One region of the Leisingera caerulea DSM 24564 genome, then DNA from elsewhere that is predicted to be linked to it. Evidence: riboswitches for the same ligand, from Rfam matches in the RefSeq annotation. Region 1 holds a riboswitch; each other region holds the start of a gene.
What was found. A riboswitch is a leader RNA that binds a small molecule or an ion and turns the genes downstream of it on or off. The one in region 1 is predicted to bind cobalamin.

Region 2: another riboswitch for cobalamin. It lies ahead of CAER_RS0110080 (hypothetical protein); the one in region 1 lies ahead of CAER_RS0118965 (DUF1636 family protein).
Region 3: another riboswitch for cobalamin. It lies ahead of CAER_RS0108365 (ABC transporter substrate-binding protein); the one in region 1 lies ahead of CAER_RS0118965 (DUF1636 family protein).

What each region holds. Positions count from the first base shown of each region.
Region 1 covers NZ_KI421513.1:2,431,557-2,437,498, forward strand. The annotation lists gene cobN (cobaltochelatase subunit CobN) at 1-2,046, opposite strand, end outside; gene cobW (cobalamin biosynthesis protein CobW) at 2,211-3,245, opposite strand; gene CAER_RS0118965 (DUF1636 family protein) at 3,248-3,658, opposite strand; cobalamin riboswitch at 3,753-3,970, opposite strand; gene cobO (cob(I)yrinic acid a,c-diamide adenosyltransferase) at 4,022-4,657, shown strand; gene glpD (glycerol-3-phosphate dehydrogenase) at 4,754-5,942, opposite strand, start outside.
Region 2 covers NZ_KI421513.1:588,365-594,306, forward strand. The annotation lists gene CAER_RS0110055 (5'-nucleotidase C-terminal domain-containing protein) at 1-668, opposite strand, end outside; gene nudC (NAD(+) diphosphatase) at 929-1,915, shown strand; gene CAER_RS0110065 (SRPBCC family protein) at 1,973-2,440, shown strand; gene CAER_RS0110070 (alpha/beta hydrolase family protein) at 2,466-3,344, opposite strand; gene CAER_RS0110075 (TetR/AcrR family transcriptional regulator) at 3,415-4,011, shown strand; cobalamin riboswitch at 4,030-4,252, shown strand; gene CAER_RS0110080 (hypothetical protein) at 4,362-4,766, shown strand; gene CAER_RS0110085 (protein-tyrosine phosphatase family protein) at 4,832-5,374, opposite strand; gene CAER_RS0110090 (DNA polymerase III subunit gamma/tau) at 5,568-5,942, shown strand, end outside.
Region 3 covers NZ_KI421513.1:246,575-252,516, forward strand. The annotation lists gene CAER_RS0108350 (LysR family transcriptional regulator) at 1-697, shown strand, start outside; partial or broken gene CAER_RS0108355 (ABC transporter ATP-binding protein) at 991-1,500, opposite strand; gene CAER_RS0108360 (FecCD family ABC transporter permease) at 1,497-2,546, opposite strand; gene CAER_RS0108365 (ABC transporter substrate-binding protein) at 2,543-3,553, opposite strand; cobalamin riboswitch at 3,700-3,893, opposite strand; gene CAER_RS0108375 (succinylglutamate desuccinylase/aspartoacylase family protein) at 4,012-5,055, opposite strand; gene CAER_RS0108380 (hypothetical protein) at 5,060-5,344, opposite strand; gene CAER_RS0108390 (paraquat-inducible protein A) at 5,686-5,942, shown strand, end outside.

The sequences.
Region 1 (5,942 bases):
GCGCTCCTCTGCACCGCATTGGCCGGTGCCGAAGATATGCAGGCCCTCGCCGTACTGGCTTTCCTTGATGTCGCAGACAAAGGCGTCGATGCGGGTGATCGCCTCGGCGGGGGAAGTGTCGGGGGTGAGGCCGAGATCGGCCTCCACGCCGGTTCCCTGCGCCTCGGCCCGGATGTCTCCGATCAGCCGGTCGCGGCGGGCAGGATCCAGCCCGTCTGCAGTGGAATATTCGTCGAGAAGGCTTTCGAGCCGTGCCATGCCCTCAGGCAGGGTGGTCTGCGCCAAGGGCGGCGGCAGGTGGCCGATGGTGACAGCGCCGATGCGGCGCTTGGCCTGCGCCGCCTCGCCGGGGTCATTGACGATGAAGGGGTAGGCGACCGGCAGCGGGCCGGTCAGCACCTCGGGCCAGCAGGCGCCGGAGAGTGCCACGGCCTTGCCCGGCAGCCATTCCAGCGTGCCATGGGCGCCGATGTGGATGAGCGCGTCGGTTTGCTCCCGCAGCCACAGGTAAAAGGCCACATAGGCATGGCGCGGGGTGCGGTCGAGGTCGTGGTAGTCGTCAACGCGGGTTTTCACCTCGCCGCGTTCGGGCTGCAGGGCGATCAGGGCGTTACCTGCACGCAAGGCTTTGAAATGAAAGGCGCCGTCGCGGCAGTCCGCGTCTTCATCCGGGCTGCCCCAGGCCTCGGCCAGGGTGTCCTGCAAGTCTCGCGGCAGGGTGGCGAGGGCGGTTTTGTAGTCGGCTAGCGGGACGCAGAGGGTTTCCTTCATCAGCCGCAGGCCGGTATTATCCTGCGGCTCCACCGTATAGCCCTGATCCCAGAGTTCACGCAGGATCTCGTCGCAGGATGCGAGGGCGTCGAGGCCGACGGCATGGGCGAGGTTGTGGTCTCTCCCCGGGTAGGTGGAGAGGATCAGCGCGAGGCGTTTTTCTGCGTTCGGCATATTGGCAAGGCGCAGCCAGCCCTCCACGCGGTCCACGGCGGATTTGACGCGATCCGCGTCGGCGCGGTGGGCGAAGCGGGAATATTGCAGGTCCGGGTCTTTTTTGCCCGGGGATTTGAAGCTGACGACGCCTGCGAAGATGCGGCCATCGACCTCGGGCAGCACGACATGCATGGCGAGGTCGGCGGGCGACAAGCCGCGGTCTGCTTCAGCCCAGTCTTTCTTGCGGGCGGTGGAGAGGGCGACCTGGAACACCGGGCAGCCGGTGGTTGAAAGCGGCGAGGCGCTGCCGTCGGTGCCTTGAGAGGAAAACGCGGTGGCGTTGATGATGGCGGCAGGGGCCAGTTCGGGGAGTTTCGCGCGCAGCCAATCGGCGGCGGCAGGCGCCTTGAGACTGGCGGCAAAGGTGCCGTAGGCGGCATAGCCGCGGGCGCGCAGCTCTTCGATCAGCGCATCCACCGGCGCGGTGTCGGCGGCGGTGAGGTAGGACCGGTAGAAACTCACCAGCACCAGCGGCTTGTCCTGCGCCGGCAGATCTGCGAGCACGCCCTTGGCGGGGTCGTAGAAGCCGTGTTGCGGCATCGTCTTGAGGCCAAGCACCGGGCCTGCGTAGAGGCCTGCCGCCAGCGACAGCTGGGCAAGCGCAGCCTGAGCCGCGACGGCGCCGCCGGCGTCGCACAGGGATTGCAAACGGCGCAGGGTGGAGACGGGCAGGGTGGACAGCTCATCCAGCCGCGCGTCCTCGCGCCCGTCTGCGGGGAGGATCGCCAGCGCGATGCCCTTGCGGCGGGCCAGGTCCTGCAGGGTGGCAAGGCCGTAGGACCAGTAGCTTTCGCCGCCGATCAGGCGCACGAGAACGCCCTTAGCGCCTTCCAGCGTCTGTTCCGCGTAGACGTCGACCGACAGCGGGTGCTTGAGCGCCACCAGGTTGGCGAGGCGCAGGGAGGGCAGCTTGCCGTCCGCGCGGTGCCAGCCCGCCGCGAAGGCGCCGAGATCGCTGTCGGAAAAGGACAGCACCACAAGGTCCGCAGGCGTCTGCCCGAGGTCCTGCGGGGTGTCGGTCTCGTCAAGGCCGTGGCTTTCGCGGAAGACGACGTGCATGGGTCAGGCTCCCTGCCTGTAAGGTCGTTTGGTAGAGGGGAGGGCAGCGCCCGGCCCGGCGGGGCAGGAAGCGAAGCGCCCGCCCCTTGGGGGGCGGGACGGGCGCTGCCCGGCGTGCCGCCGGGCTGGACCGTTCAATTTCTGACGCTTCAATTTCACTTGCTTCAGGCCCCAAGTTCGGCGCGGATGGCCTGTTCGTCAATGTCGTCATGCTCAGCGATGACCACCAGGGCGGTCTTGCGCGGCTGCGCACCCCAGGGCTGATCATACTGGGCGCGCAGGCGCTCGCCCACGGCCTGAACCAGCATCCGCATCGGTTTCCCCTCCACCGCGACATAGCCTTTGACGCGCAGGATGTTGCGCTCGCGGGCGAGTTTCACGATGGCATTCTGCAGCGCTTCGGGGTCGGAAACTTCGCCCATTTCGACAACGATGCTTTCAAAATCGTCATGCTCGTGGTCGTGGTGGCCGTCGTGGTGGCTGGGGCGGGCCTCCAGATCGTCCTCGGCAGCCGCACCCAGGCCCAGGATGATGCGCGGGTCGATGACGCCTTCGCTCATCGGCAGGATCGGCAGTTTGCGCGGTGCTTCGGCCTCGATCACTGCGCGGGCCTTCTCGACGCCTGCGTCGCCGGCCAGGTCGGCCTTGGAAAGCAGAACGATATCGGCGCAGGAAATCTGATCCTCGAACACTTCCGACAGCGGGGTTTCGTGGTCGATGCTGTCATCCGCCTCGCGCTGGGCCTGGACGGCGTCCAGGTCGGGGGCGAACTGGCCCTTGGCCACCGCCTCAGCATCGGCCAGGGCAATCACACCGTCCACGGTGATGCGGGAGCGGATGGCGGGCCAGTCGAAGGCCTTCAAAAGCGGCTTGGGCAGCGCCAGGCCGGAGGTTTCGATCACGATGTGATCGGGCTTTTCCGGCAGGTCCATCAACTGTTCGATGGTGGGGATGAAGTCGTCGGCCACGGTGCAGCAGATGCAGCCGTTGGCCAGCTCCATGATGTTCTCCGCCGGGCAATTTTCATGCGCGCAGGATTTCAGAATGTCGCCGTCGACGCCGGCGGTGCCGAATTCATTGACGACCACCGCCAGGCGCTTGCCTTGCGGGTTTTGCATCAGGTGGCGGATCAGGGTGGTTTTGCCCGCGCCGAGAAAGCCGGTGATGACGGTGACGGGGATCTTGTTGAGGTCGCTCATGATTACTCCTCGGAGAAGAACTTGGCCGGCGGGATGCGGGCAACGGATTGCTTGCGGAAGGTCTGCGGGCGTTCGCGCCAGGGCACAACGCCGTCGGCGGTGGCGGCATAGGCTGCAGCGCCTTCCAGGATCTCGGGGACATGCTGGTCCGGGTCGAGGTCGCCGTAGACATAAGTCCAGCGCTCGGTGCCGCCGATCAGCGCCACGGCGCAGCCGCGTTTGCAGGAGGACAGGCATTCGACCCCGCGCAGACGGACGCCTTCGGGCATCCCGGCCTCTTCCAATGCGGCGTGCAGAATGGCGCCGGGGCGGGCGGCCTCCGGGTCGGCACCCTCGCGGCGGCAGGTGAGGCAAACGGTCAGCGTGACCGGTCCTGGGGTGCTGGCAGGTTTGTCTGCCATATCGTCAGCCATCGGCGCGTCTCCTGTCGCGGCAGGCGTGGGGATGGCCGAAAGGGGGCTGCAGCGTGCCAGCCCTCAACCGGTCGCGGAACACCCCGCCCGCCCGTTGATCTCTCTCTTGCTGGCAGGTCTCCCGGCTTGCGGATGCCAAGGCTGCGGCGCCTTGCCGGCCATCCTGCCTTCCCGGGGCTTTCCCAGTGGCATGGCGGCCTCATCCGGTCACGGTCGCGGGGGCGGCTGTGCTTCGGCAATCCAAAGAAATTTGGCGGCCTTCACATTCCCTCTTCGCCTGCTTTCGCAGGAACCAGCGAAACCCCCTTGCGCTATCGCGCCCTTCTTTGTCAAGACATGGGGTCAAACAGCTGGAGAGCCCCCATGAGCGAAAAGTCTGAAACCGGCATCTCAGAGGAAGAAGCCGCCCGTCACGCCTCCAAGATGGCCAAGAAAAAGGCCGCGCGCGACCGGATGATGAAGACCAAGGAGGGCGAGAAGGGCCTGATCATCGTCCACACCGGGCCGGGCAAGGGCAAATCCTCCTCAGGGTTCGGGATGATCATGCGCTGCATCGCGCATGGGATGCCGTCAGCCGTGGTGCAGTTCATCAAGGGCGCCTGGCAGACTGGCGAGCGGACGCTGATCGAGGAAAACTTCAGCGATCTCTGCCAGTTCTACGCGATGGGCGAGGGGTTCACCTGGGAAACCCAGGACAAGGCCCGCGACATTGCCGCGGCCCAGAAGGGCTGGGAAAAGGCCAAGGAGATGATCCTGGACGAGCGCAACACCATGGTGCTGCTGGACGAGATCAACATCGCGCTGCGCTATGAGTATCTGGACCTGGAAGAGGTGCTGGAGTTCCTTGTCGAGCACAAGCCGCCGATGACGCATGTAGTGCTGACAGGCAGGAACGCCAAGGAGGAGCTGATCGAGATCGCCGACCTGGTGACCGAGATGGGCCAGATCAAGCACCCGTTCCGCGCCGGGGTGAAGGCGCAGAAGGGTGTAGAGTTTTAAAGCTGAGGGCAGCGCCCGAGCCTGGGTGGGTGCGTAAGTGCCCTCCCGTGGGGAGGGTCGGGCGCTGCCCGGCGGTGCCGCCGGGCAAAACATTCTTTATGCGGCGAGCTGTGCAGCCTTGCCTTGGATGTAGGCATCCACCGCCGCCCGCTGGGCTTCATCCAATCGCAGGCCCAGTTTGGTGCGCCGCCACAGGTAATCGTCGCCTGCGCGCACCCATTCGCTGGCAATCGCCCAGTCAAGCTCCCGCGCGGTGATGGTGGCGCCAAAGTCCTGGCCCAGATCGCCGGCAGTGTTGGCGTCGCCCAGCACCTCCCAGGTCTCGGTGCCATAGGCGCGGATCATCCGGCCTGCCCAGTAAGGAGTGAGAAACGGGTAGTCCGCGGCCAGTTTCGATGTCAGCTTTGCCACATCCTCCACCGGGAAATCGCCGCCGGGCAGCGCCACGCCTGCGGTCCAGTCGGCGGGCAGCTGGGGGAACACCTCGCCGATTTTGGCCAGCGCCGCCTCGGCCAGCTTGCGGTAGGTGGTGATCTTGCCGCCAAAGACATTGAGCAGCGGCGCTTGCGCCTGATCCAGCGTCAGCACGTATTCGCGGGTGGCCGCGGTGGCGGAGCTGGCACCGTCGTCATAGAGCGGGCGCACGCCGGAGTAGGTCCAGACGATGTCCTCGCGCGTCACCGGCTTCTCGAAATACTCCGATGCGAAGGCCGCCAGATAGTCCTGTTCGGCTTCTGTGCAGACCGGTGCGGTGTCCGGATCCGGGTGGTCGGCGTCGGTGGTGCCGATCAGGGTGAAATCCTGCTCATAGGGGATGGCAAAGATGATCCGCCCGTCTGTCCCTTGGAAGAAATAGCAGCGGCCGTGGTCGAACAGCTTTGGCACCACGATATGGCTGCCGCGCACGAGGCGGATGTTCTCGCGGCTGTTCTGGCCCAGCTTCTGATGCAGCACATCGGCCACCCACGGACCGCCTGCATTGACCAGCATTCTGGCGCGGTGTTCCTGTTCGGCGCCGGTGGCGTGGTCCTTGGTGCGGATCAGCCAGTGATCTGCATGGCGCTCGGCCGACAGAACCTCAGTCCGGGTCAGGATTTCTGCGCTGCGGGCCTTTGCGTCACGCGCGTTCAGCACCACCAGGCGGGCGTCCTCGATCCAGCAGTCGGAGTATTCGAACGCCGTTTTGAATTTGCTTTTCAGCGGGCGGCCCGCCGGGTCGCTTGTCAGGTCCAGTTTGGCGGTCCCGGGCAGGATTCCGCGTTTGCCCAGGCTGTCGTACAGAAAC
Region 2 (5,942 bases), 1.8 Mb from region 1:
TCCGCGGTTTCCACGATACCCGCCGCGGCCAGCTGATCCTCCAGCGCCTTGCCGCACCAGATCAGCGTCTGCGGCGGCAGTACCGACAGCAGGCCTATCCGGACCGGCGGCAAGCCGGGACAGCCCGGGATCTGCCGCTCCAGCACCGCCGTCTGCGTGAACGGCAGGTCAATCCCCGGTTTCGCAGCAGTCAGGTTGGAGCACAAAACCGGGCACCGCACGTCTCCGAGCACCTCCGACAGCGCCTCCACTCCGAAATCGAAATCGTGATTTCCCAGGCCGACCGCATCATATTCCAGCACCTGAAAGGCACGCGCCAGAGGATGCGGCCCATTGGAACCGGGCACAATATCGCCCAGTGGCGACCCCTGCAGGCCATCGCCATTGTCGACCAGAATACAGGCCGCGCCCTGCTCAGCCGCGTCAGCACGCGCCCGGGCGATCAGGCTGGCCACCCGCGACAGGCCAATGGCCGGGTCCGGACGGTCGGCATAGTAGTCGTGGCTCAGCAGGTTGCAGTGCAGGTCCGTGGTCGCCAGCACGTGCAGCACCCCAGCGGGCCGGGCCTCCGGAGCCCCTGCCCCGCCTGTCATGTCCGAATCTCTGCTGACACCGCCTGCCCGCCGCTCTTTCCGCACCATTCGGTGCCATTCTTGATTGTCGGCCATTTGAATCAGCGTTCTAAGGATTTGCAATAACTCCTTTAAGCGGCCTGTTAACTTTTTCGCGCCACCCCCTGCCCTGCGGCACAGTTGCCTCATGGTTTGCAGGCAAAAGCCCCCGCGGCGGCCGGGAAGGTGTGGCGGCGCAGCGACAGGCAAGCGCAGATCGCAGCGGAATGCTGGCACCGCCTGCGTCACACTGTCATGGATTGCATCATTTCATCCGGCAGCCGCGGCAGCCTGCCGCCAGTCAAAGGAGAGCCGCCATGAAACGCGCAGAACAGGTGACTTTCGGCGGCGGCGGTGGACTCGACCGTGCCGCGCATCTGCGCACCGACCCGGCAGCGCTGGACGCCGCCTGGAACAGCCCGCAGTCCCAGGTGCTGCTGATGTGGCGCGGCAAACCGCTGACCCGGCGCGCAGAAGACGCCGGCCTGCCCTGCGGCCTGGCCTGGACCGCGGCTCACCATCCGCTGGCCGCCGGCCGCCGGGACACGGCGCTGTTCCTTGGCCTCACGCCTGACGGCACCCCCTGCTTTACCTGCGACATCAGCGGCTGGAAGCCAGAAGGCCTGGATAAGGACGCGCTCAACAGCTTTGCCGATGCCAGCGAACAGCAGCACCCGGATCTGCCGGACACCCATGTGTTTGCCGAGCTGCGCCGGGTGATGACCCGCCTGACACCGCTGGAGGCCGAGCTGGCCTCCACCGCCAAGGCAATGCTGGCCTGGCACCGCAGCCACCGGTTCTGCGCCTGCTGCGGTGCGCCCAGCGATGTGGCGCAGGCGGGCTGGCAACGGGTGTGCCCGGCCTGCAAGGCGCCGCATTTCCCGCGCACCGACCCGGTTGTGATTATGCTGATCACCCATGGGGATTCCGTGCTGATGGGCCGCTCCCCCGGCTGGCCCGAAGGGATGTATTCGCTGCTCGCGGGCTTTGTCGAACCCGGCGAGACACTGGAGGCCGCGGTGCGCCGCGAGGTACTGGAGGAAACAGGCGTCAGGGTCGGCCGCGTCAGCTACCTTTCCTCGCAGCCCTGGGCCTTTCCAATGTCGCTGATGTTCGGCTGCGCCGGCGAAGCGCTGAGCCGTGAAATCACCATCGACCCGTCAGAGATCGAAGACGCGCTGTGGGTCAGCCGCCAGGAGATGATGACAGTCTTTGCGGGCGATCACCCGGTGCTGAAGCCCGCTCGGGAGGGGGCAATTGCCCATTTCCTGCTGAAGAACTGGCTTGCGGACACGCTGAATTAACGCGCATATTGGCGCAAAACGACCCGAAATCAGGCGGCGCAGCTGAGGCAGGCAGATATGAAGTTTCAAAGCAACGAAGACATCGAAGCCCCGATTGCAGAGGTTTTCGGCGCAATCTCCGATTTTGAACTGCTGGAACGCTCTGCCCTGCGCCGCGGCGTCGAGCTGCAGCGCACCGGCGACCTCGCCCAACCCGAAAACGGTTTGGCCTGGGATCTGAACTTCGACTTTCGCGGCAAGCCGCGCGACATCCGGCTGACGCTGGCTTCCTATACGCCGGTTACCGGGCTGGCTCTGACTGGCAGCGGCAGCGGCATTGATGGGCGGATGGAAATCGAGCTGCTGGCGCTTTCACCGCAGCGGACGCGGATGTCGGTGCAGCTGAAGCTGTCGCCCAGCAACCTGACCGGCCGCCTGCTGGTGCAATCCCTGAAACTCGCGCGCAGCAACCTGACGCGCCGGTTCAAGCTGCGGCTGGCCGAATTTGCCAAGCTCACCGAAGACCGGCTGAACCGCAGCGCCTGAACCGCCGCCCGGCGCCAGAACCGGGTCAGCCCTGCGGCAGCAGCCGCGGCCACAGCGCGGCATTTTCCCGGGCAAACGCCCCAAGGTGGCCAATTGCCTTCAGCCCCAGTTCCCGCGGAGCCAGCACTGTCCGGTGCTGCGCAGCACCGCCAAATACCTCACCCAGCCGCCACACGGCCGGCGGCGGCACAACATCATCATCGGCCACCGCAAACAGGTCGACCGGGATGCCGGTCTCTTTCCAGCGCGGCAGCGGCAGGCCCCGCCCCGTTTCCGGCAGGTAGCTGCCCCGCGTGGTGCACCAGCGCCGCCATTGCCAATAGACTCCCGCCGGCAAGTCGGCCCCGAACCCCACCGCACGCCCGGGCAGATAGCCCAGAACACGGGCCGCTAGCGGCACATGGCCGAACCAGAAAGCCAGCGCCAGCGCGCGGTAGGGCCAGGGATGATCGTGGTGATGCACCAAGCCGCCCGCAACCACGATCATGCGGGCGACGTCCTCAAGATCGTCCTGCAGGGGCATCAGCATCGCTCCCAGCGAATGGCCGATCACCCACAACGGCACGCCCGCATAGTGCCGCCGCATTTCGGCCCGGGCGGCGGGCTGATCCGCCAGCGCCCAATCGGCCATAGTGACAGTGGACCGGCGCGGATGTCCCCGCGCCGAGTCTCCGAAATCCGTGTAGTCATAGGTCAGGCAGGCGATCTGCTGCTCTGCCGCCAGCCAGCGCGCGAAATGCCGGTAAAACCGCTGCGGCACCCCGGTTGCGCCGTTCAGCACCACCGCCGCCCGCGCCGCCCCGTCCGGGCGGTACAGCCGGCCCGACAGCAACGCATCCCCGGACGCAAAGCGCAGCTCTTCCTCCCGGATACCGGCGGTATGTTCTGCGTGTCTGTCCAGCATGGCAGCCTCCTAGACCAATTGGTCCACTTCCTGACTGGACCAATTGGTCTAATACTGTCAAGCTACCGCCATGACTGACGTGACGACAGCCAGCCCGCCCCCCGGCAGCCCGGCCCCGACCCGGGAGCGGCTGATCCGCGCCGCCGCCAGCCTGTTCCGCGAAAAGGGCTACGCCGGCACCGGCCTGGCAGAGCTTCTGGCCGCTGCCGAAGCGCCGAAGGGATCGCTCTACCACCATTTCCCCAACGGCAAGTCCGACCTTGCGCTGGCGGCGGCCACATGGGCCTCGGACCAGATGCTAGCGCTGATCGACGCGGCCTTCGGCCCCGCCCCCAGCTTTCCGGCCGGGGCCAAGACGGTCTGCTACAAGCTGGCAAAACTCTTCGACAAGCAAGGCAGATGGAGCGGCTGCCCGGTCTCTGCGACCTTGTTCGCCGGGCCGGAAAACGACGCCTTCCGCCAGCACGCCGCGGACCTGTTCGAAAGCTGGATCGCCGCCACCGCCCGCCAAGCCCACCGCCTGGGCCTGCCCCGGGCTGAGGCCCGCGCAGCCGCAGAGAACTTCTATATCCTGCTGCAGGGCGGCTGGCAGCTGGCCCGGGTACGGCGCGACTCTGACGTGATCCGCGGCCTGCACACACAGATGCAGATGCAGAAAAACGATTGACGACTCGGCAGGCGAACCGCTACCGCTTGTGGTGATGGTTCCCGCGCCACAGAATCTTGTGTCCGGGATGAAAAGGGAACACGGTGCGGCCCCGCCCCAGGCAAGGCCAACTCCGCGACTGCCCCCGCAACTGTAAGCGGCGAGCGACCCCGATAGAGCCACTGGTCTGATACGAGGCCGGGAAGGATCGGGAAAGCTGCGACCCGCAAGTCAGGAGACCTGCCATCAAACGTGTAACTCGAACCCGGGCGGGGTGTCCGGACAGGGTCTGATGGCACCGCGGGTCTCCCGCATTTTCATCCGGTCTCTTGTCCCCAGAACTCCCCGCACCACGCGCGGAGGGCGCAGATATGATGTGGACGGACACAACGCATTTCTATGCGGCAACGGATTGCAAATACCTCGGGAAACCCTGCCCGGCGGCAGAGCGGATGATCGCCAAGCTGGCCGAGGCGATGACCAAGGCCAAGCCGCTGACCCAGGACGACTTTGAGATCACCGGCACCACCGCGCTGGACGGCTGCCCGCGCAACTGCCCGGCGCAGTTCGTGGCCAGCCACGACCGGATCCGGCTGTTCTGCGGTGTGGGTGAGGACGCCCCGCGCGAAGGCCTGGACCGGTTCGCCGATGCAATCCTCAGCCGCGACGGCACCGGCTTTGCCGCCTCCCGCCTGGACGCCCGCCCCTGCGCGCTGATGGAGGCGCTGCCGAAGTCGGCGGAGGCGCGGCAGGCGGAACAGATGATGGCGCTGTGAGCAAGTATTTATCCGGGCTCTGAGGGCTGCGCCCGGCCTATCGGCCGGGCGAAAGGTTACTCGATCTAACCTGCCACCTGTCCCGCGCAGGCCCAGTCCATCTGCGCTTCGGTCTCCACCGCGCAGGGCCGCACTGACCGCAGCCGCGCCAGCGCCTGCACCGGATCCTCGCCGCATTCGATCATCAGCCGCAGCACCGCCATGCCGGAGCGCCCGCAGCCGCCGCGGCAATGCACCAGCACCCGGCCGCCGCCGCCCAGCGCCTGCCGCGCCGACCGGCTGGCCGCCGGCCACTTCGCCGCCACCGCCGGCGGCGGCGTGCCGAAATCCGGAACCGGCAGATGCAGCCAGCGGCTCGCCATGCTTTGAATATCAATTCCCAGCCGCGGCGCCCCGGCGGCAACGTGCTCAGCCTCGGTGGTCATCGAAAGCACCAGCCCCGGTTTCCACTGATAGATCTGGATCAGGTCGCCCCGGTAGTCGCCTTCGGCGCCCGGCAGCCGGCACAGCGCCAGAATGCCGCCGCCCGCAGACAGCGCGTGGATGGTCAGCCCCGCTTGCGCCGCCTCGTCCGGCGCTGCTGGCTCAGAGGTTTCTTCAGATCGCATACCGCCTCCTTAGCCGCTGCGCTCCTGCGTTCCCCCGCGTTGCCCCGCCCTTGCAGCCTAACCGTTAACCACGCAATGCCAAAGCCCTTTTGCTGCTCCGCATTGCCCCCTTCTGCGGTGGACGAACGGGCTGCGCTTCAATACCCTGCGCGCAACGCGGGCGCCCCGCAAACCGAATCCGGCACGAGACATCATGAACGATACCCCCAGCGACACCGGCCAATCCCAATACCAGGTTCTGGCCCGCAAATACCGGCCCGAGACCTTTGCCGACCTGGTGGGCCAGGACGCGATGGTACGGACGCTGAAAAACGCCTTTGCCGCCGACCGCATCGCTCAGGCCTTCATCATGACCGGCATCCGCGGCACCGGCAAAACCACGACCGCGCGGATCATTGCCAAGGGCATGAACTGCGTCGGCGAACACGGCAATGGCGGCCCGACCACCGATCCCTGCGGTAAATGCGAGCATTGCGTGGCGATCATGGAAGGCCGCCATGTCGACGTGATGGAGATGGACGCGGCGTCCCGCACCGGCGTGAACGACATCCGCGAAATCATCGACTCG
Region 3 (5,942 bases), 2.2 Mb from region 1:
AGTCTTTGAGCTGGCCCAGAAACAGGTGCGCCGCTTCGACCAGACGGTGCAAAGCATCGAGATGGCGGCGGAGGCGACCCACGGGCTGATCCGCATCGTGTCGGTGCCATCGGTGGCTGCGCTGGTGTTCCCGGCGGTGCTGGAGCATCTGACCGCCCGCTTCCCGGGTCTCAAGGTCGAACTGCGCGACACCGACACCCAGCAGGTTCTGGACGCATTGGCCGAAGGCAAGGCGGATATCGGCATCGCCTCCGGCTATCATCCGCTGAACGGGGTCAAGGCGGTGCCGCTGTTCGAGGACCGCTTTGGCCTGGTCTGCTCTGCCGATCACCCGCTGCTGCTGCAGGAACGGCCGCCGGCGATCGCTGACGTTACCGGGGCCGGTTTTGTCCGCAACGCCCTGTGCGGCCTGATCCGCAACGAGCGCTTTGTCGAGGCCAGCAGCTCAGCCGATGTGACGATTCACAACACCCACTCGCTGATCACCATGGTCCGGACCGGGAAATGGGTGACGGTGCTGCCGCAGACCGTGGCCCGGTTCATGCCGGAAACCACCGCCTTCCGCCCCATTGCTGACTTGCCGGACAAACGGGAGGTCTACCTCTACCAGCGCGACCGCTCCCGGTTTGCGGCCCTGACTGAGGAATGCAGCAGCTTCATCCAGTCGTGCGACCTGTCACCGGACCTGGCCGGATAACCGCGCGCCTGCGTCCCGCCGCCGGGCAGGCCCGCCGCGCGTCAGGCCAGGTGAAAGGACAGATGGGGTGCGCCGCCGTCTGCATCCCGGACCTGCCGGGCCGCGATACCGAACACCTCAGATACTGTTTCCGGCGTCAGCGCCTGCTGCGGCGTGCCTGATGCCACCAGCCGCCCGCCCGACAGCACCGCCACCCGGTCGCAGGTCAGCGCCTGGTTCAGATCGTGCAACGCCACAACGGCAGTCACTTTCAGGTTCCGGACGCACCGCAGGATCGACAGCTGGTGGTGGATGTCCAGATGGTTGGTCGGCTCGTCCAGCAGCAGCAGCCCCGGCTGCTGCGCCAGTGCCCGCGCGATATGCAGCCGCTGCCGCTCGCCGCCGGACAGGGTGGCCCACTCGCGCTTGGCGAAGGCCTCCATTTCCACCGTCCGCAGGGCTTTGTCCACCTGCCGGGTGTCTTCTCCGCTCCACGGCCGCAGCGCCGACAGCCAGGGGGTGCGGCCCAGCTCCACCACTGAGCGTGCGGTGATGCGCTCGGCGGTATCAGCCTGCTGCTCGACAATGGCGATCCGCTGGGCAATCTCGCGGCGCGACAGCCGCGCCAGCGGCTGCTCCGCCAGCAGCACCTTGCCTTGCGAGGGCCGGGCCAGCCCCGCCAGCAGCCGCATCAGCGTCGATTTGCCGGACCCGTTGGGTCCGACCAGCGCCAGCGTCTCACCGGGTTGCGCCGACAGCGACACATCCGACAGCAGCGCCTTGCCGCGCACCGCAAAGGACAGGCTGCGGGCTTCGATCCTCATCGCGCCGTCCTCTGCCCGCGCACCAGGATAATGGCAAAGGCCGGCGCCCCGATCAGTGCGGTGACGACGCCGATGGGCAGCACCTGACCGGGGATGATGACGCGCGAAACGACATCGGCGCCGATCAGAAACACCGCGCCGGTCAAAGCGGCGGCGGGCATCAGACGGCGGTGGCCCGGCCCCACCAGGAACCGCGCCGCATGAGGGATCACCAGGCCGACAAAACCGATGGAGCCGACGATCGATACCATCACCGCTGTCATCAGCGCGGTGGCAAAGATCAGCACCACCTGCACCCGCCGCACCGGGATGCCCAGCGCCGCGGCGGAATCGGTGCCAAAGGTGAAGGCATCCAGCGCCCGGGCGTGAAACCGGCAGACCATCCAGCCCGCCAGCGCCAGCGGCACCGCCAGCCACACATCCGGCCAGCGCACGCCGCTGAGGTTGCCCATCAGCCAGAACATGATGCCGCGCGCCTGATCCGCATTGGCGGATTTGGCGATGATGAAGGCCGTGAGGGCGTTGAACAGCTGCGAGCCGGCAATGCCCGCCAGCACAATCTGCGCCGCTGCGGCCCGGCTGCTGCCCGCCCCGGCGGCCCGCGCCAGGATGGCGACAAAGCCAAACGCCAGAAGCGCCCCGTTGAAGGCGCCGAAGGACAGCGACAGGGCGCCACCGCCGAGGCCGGCAATTGTGACCGCCACCGCCCCGGTCGAGGCGCCGGCGGAAATGCCCAGAATATAAGGGTCCGCCAGCGCATTGCGCAGCAGCGCCTGCAGCACCACGCCTGTCACCGCCAGCGCCGCGCCGCACGCCCCCGCCACCAGCGCCCGCGGCAGCCGGTAGCTCCAGATGATGCCCTGGTCCACCGGGTCCACCGGCAGACCCGCCCCGGCCAGCTTGTTGACCAGAACAGACAGGACAAGGTCAGGCGCAAGCGGGGTTTCCCCGATCATTGCGCCTGCCAGAACCGCCGCAGCCAGCACCGGCAAAGCCAGGCAAGCGCCCCGGAAGCCGTGCCATGCAAGTGCGGCGGCTGCGCTCATGCGCCGTTGCCGATTGCGCTGAGTTCAGCGGCCAGATCCTCCAGCGCAGGGATCGCGCGGATGGTGGCGTCCATGGCCTGGGCATCCATCACCACGATACGGCCGTTCTTCACGGCGTCCATCTGGCTGGCGACCGGATCATTGCGCAGGAATTCCAGCTTCTTCTCGTAGTCGTCGGCGGCAAAGCGGCGGCGGTCCATGCGGGCAATCACGATCACCGTCGGGTTGGCCTTGGCAATGGTTTCCCAGCCGACGGTCGGCCATTCCTCGTCGGTCTCGATGACATTACGCAGGCCAAGCTGCTGCATCATGTAGCCCGGCGCGCCCTTCTGGCCGGCCACGAACGGGTCGCTTTCCAGCTCAGGCGAAGAGAACCAGAACACGGCTGAGGCGTCGGCCAGCGCAACCTCTTTCGCCTTGGCAACAGCCGCGGCCTCGCGGGCCTTGTAGTCAGCGACCAGCTCTGCGCCTTTTTCGGCCTCTCCGAAGATCGCTGCCAGCTCCTCGATGCCCTGATACAGGCTCTCGGTGGTGAACATCTGCGTTCGGGTGCCGTCGCCGCCGGTAGTGTTGTCCTTGCCGACGCAATCGGCGGGCATCACATAGGTGGGGATACCCAGGTCATGGAACTGCTCGCGCTTGGCGACGACACCTTCAGGACCCACGTGCCACTCATACTGGGCCGCCACCAGACCGGGGCGCTTGGCCACCACGCTTTCAAAGCTGGGGTCGTTGTCGGCCAGCCGCTCAACCTTGGCGTTCACGTCGGCGTATTCCGGCAGAACATCGTTGAACCAGACCGAGGTGCCGAGCACCTTGTCCCCCAGCCCCAGCGCATAGAGCACTTCGGTGGCGGCCTGGCCGACGGTCACGGAGGACGCCGCAGGGGCGTCGAAGGTGACGGACTGGCCGCAGTTTTGGATAGTCAGCGGAAAGCTGTCGCCGGCAGCCGCCGCCTGGGCCGCAACGGTGAAGGTAAGGCCGATAAGGCCGGAACGCAGAAACATGTTAGTCGATCTCCATATGTCAATGACCGGAGAACGGGTGAAAGGGCATTGACCGGCAGGGCGGAAGACCTGGGCCCTTCCTCTGCGGCACCTGATAGCGGCGGCGCATCCAGCCGGCAACCTCCCCGGACAACCCCGCCCGGTGTGCTTCGGTTTCTTCACCGGCAGGTCTCCTGACTGGCGGGTCATCGTCTGGGCCGCCTTCCCGGACCGCTGGGGTCCAGTGACGCGATGGCTCAGCACTCGCCGCCTACAGTTGCGGGGGCAGTTCCGTTTGGTGCCCGGCGGGCACCGCGGATTCCCTCTTAGCCCTTGCGGGACCGGTAGGGCGCGCGTAGCGCATCACTTCCGCTGCGGCAAGAAAAACTTGCAGCCGCTGCTGGATTCCCGTGGAAAAGGCGCGGGCTGCTTCGGCATCCGCAGGAACACCTCCCAGCCGCGGAGCACGCCACCGCGGTTTACAGGATCTCATCCTCGTCGAACATCGGATCGTCCTCCAGCTGGGCGCTCAGATCCTCCACCGAGTCCTCTGCCCGCTCGACCGACCCCACCCTGCCCAGGTGGAACACCGCATCGCCTTCATTAACGACGGGCATCACCGCACGGCCGACAATCAGCCCGTCGAAAGGAGCCAGGATCTCCTCGTCCTGCTCGCCGAAGGGGTCGGAAACCGATCCCAGCAGATCGCCTTGCCGGACCAGCTCCCCGTCGTTCTTGTACACCCGCAGAAGCCCGCCCATCGGCGCCCGCAGCCATTTGCTGGAGGCGCAGAACTGCGGCTGCGATTTGGGTTTGGAAATGCCCTTGGCCGGAACCATACCCATGTGCCGCAGCACCCGCAGGATGCCGGCCAGCCCGGCCCGGATCGACAGCTCGTCAAAGCGCAGGCCCTCGCCCGCCTCATAGAGCAGCACATCCTTGCCCATCTCCTTGGCCGCGCCGCGCAAAGAGCCATCGCGCAGCTGCGACTGCATCACGATGGGCGCGCCGAACACCCCGGCGAGTTCCCGGGTGCGCGGGTTATCAGGCGAGATGCGGATCTGCGGGTAATTGGTCCGGTGAACAGCCGCCGAGTGCAGGTCGATCCCCAGGTCCGAGCGGGCGACCACCTCTGTCATGAACAGATGCGCCAGGCGCGAGGCCAGCGAGCCGTGCTCGCTGCCGGGAAACGCCCGGTTCAGGTCGCGCCTGTCCGGCAGATAGCGGGAGTGGTTGATGAAGCCGAAGGCATTGACGATCGGCACCGCGATCAGCGTGCCCTTGAGTGTCGTCAGGTTCGGCGCGCGCAGGAGCCGCCGGACAATCTCCACACCGATCACCTCGTCCCCGTGCACGCCGCCGCTGACGAAAACCGCCGGCCCGTCCTGGCGGCCGTGCACAACATGCGCCGACATGGTGACCGGCGTGTGATCGGACAGAACGCTGACCGGCAGGTCAACCGTCAGCCGCGCGCCCGGCGCCACCTTGGCGTGGCCGATGGTGAAATGCTGCCGCACCCTCATACTGCTACCCTTTGCCCTTGGATCTGGTGACGCCGGACTTGGCGTGTTTTTCAAGGAATTCGACCATCCTGCCAGTGATGTCCAGACTGGTCGCCTTTTCAACCCCTTCCAGGCCGGGGGAAGAATTCACCGCCATCACCACTGCGCCGTAGCTGGCGCGCAGCATATCGACGCCGCAGGCGTTCAACCCCTTGGTTTTGGCGGCGCGGATGGCGGTGGCGCCCGCCTCGCGCTCTTGAGTTGCGGCCCTTGTGCAAGCGTGATTATTTCGCCGCAGGCAAAACTCCACCGGATTGTGCAACTAAACGCCTTTGCCAGCACTGCCTGCACTTTGGCCGGGCGGTATGGGCGCCGATGCGGTGGCGAGGCTTCCGGGCGGTACAGGATCACGCGGAGGCTGCCTCAGGAAATCTTCGGGCGGCGCGGGCTGGATCGGGGCGACGTCACGGCGCTCTCGCGTGTGCGGCTGGAATAAGGGTATGTTCTGATTGATTTGGGCCGCTTTTTCGTGGTTATGAGCGGCAGCGCCTTCGTCAGCCACCGGCGCGCGGGCAAGGAGATGCCGGCGCCCCGGACCGCAGCAGGCTGAACGCTGTGCCGCGGCTGGCCGCCTGACATTACAGGGATAAGATGGATCTTGAACAGCTGATTGCCTGCCCTGCCTGTGACGTGCTGCACCGCAACCAGGACGTGGCCAAGCACACGGTCGCCAGATGCGCCCGCTGCGGCACGGTGCTGGCGGCGCCCAAATCGGGGGCGATGACCCGGATTGCGATGCTGTCGCTGACGGCGCTGATCCTGCTGGCGGCCGCGGCCGGCTTTCCGTTTCTGGAGCTGCAGGCGCAGGGGCTGTCGCACCGGGCGTCGGTGCTGGATGCGGTGCTGGC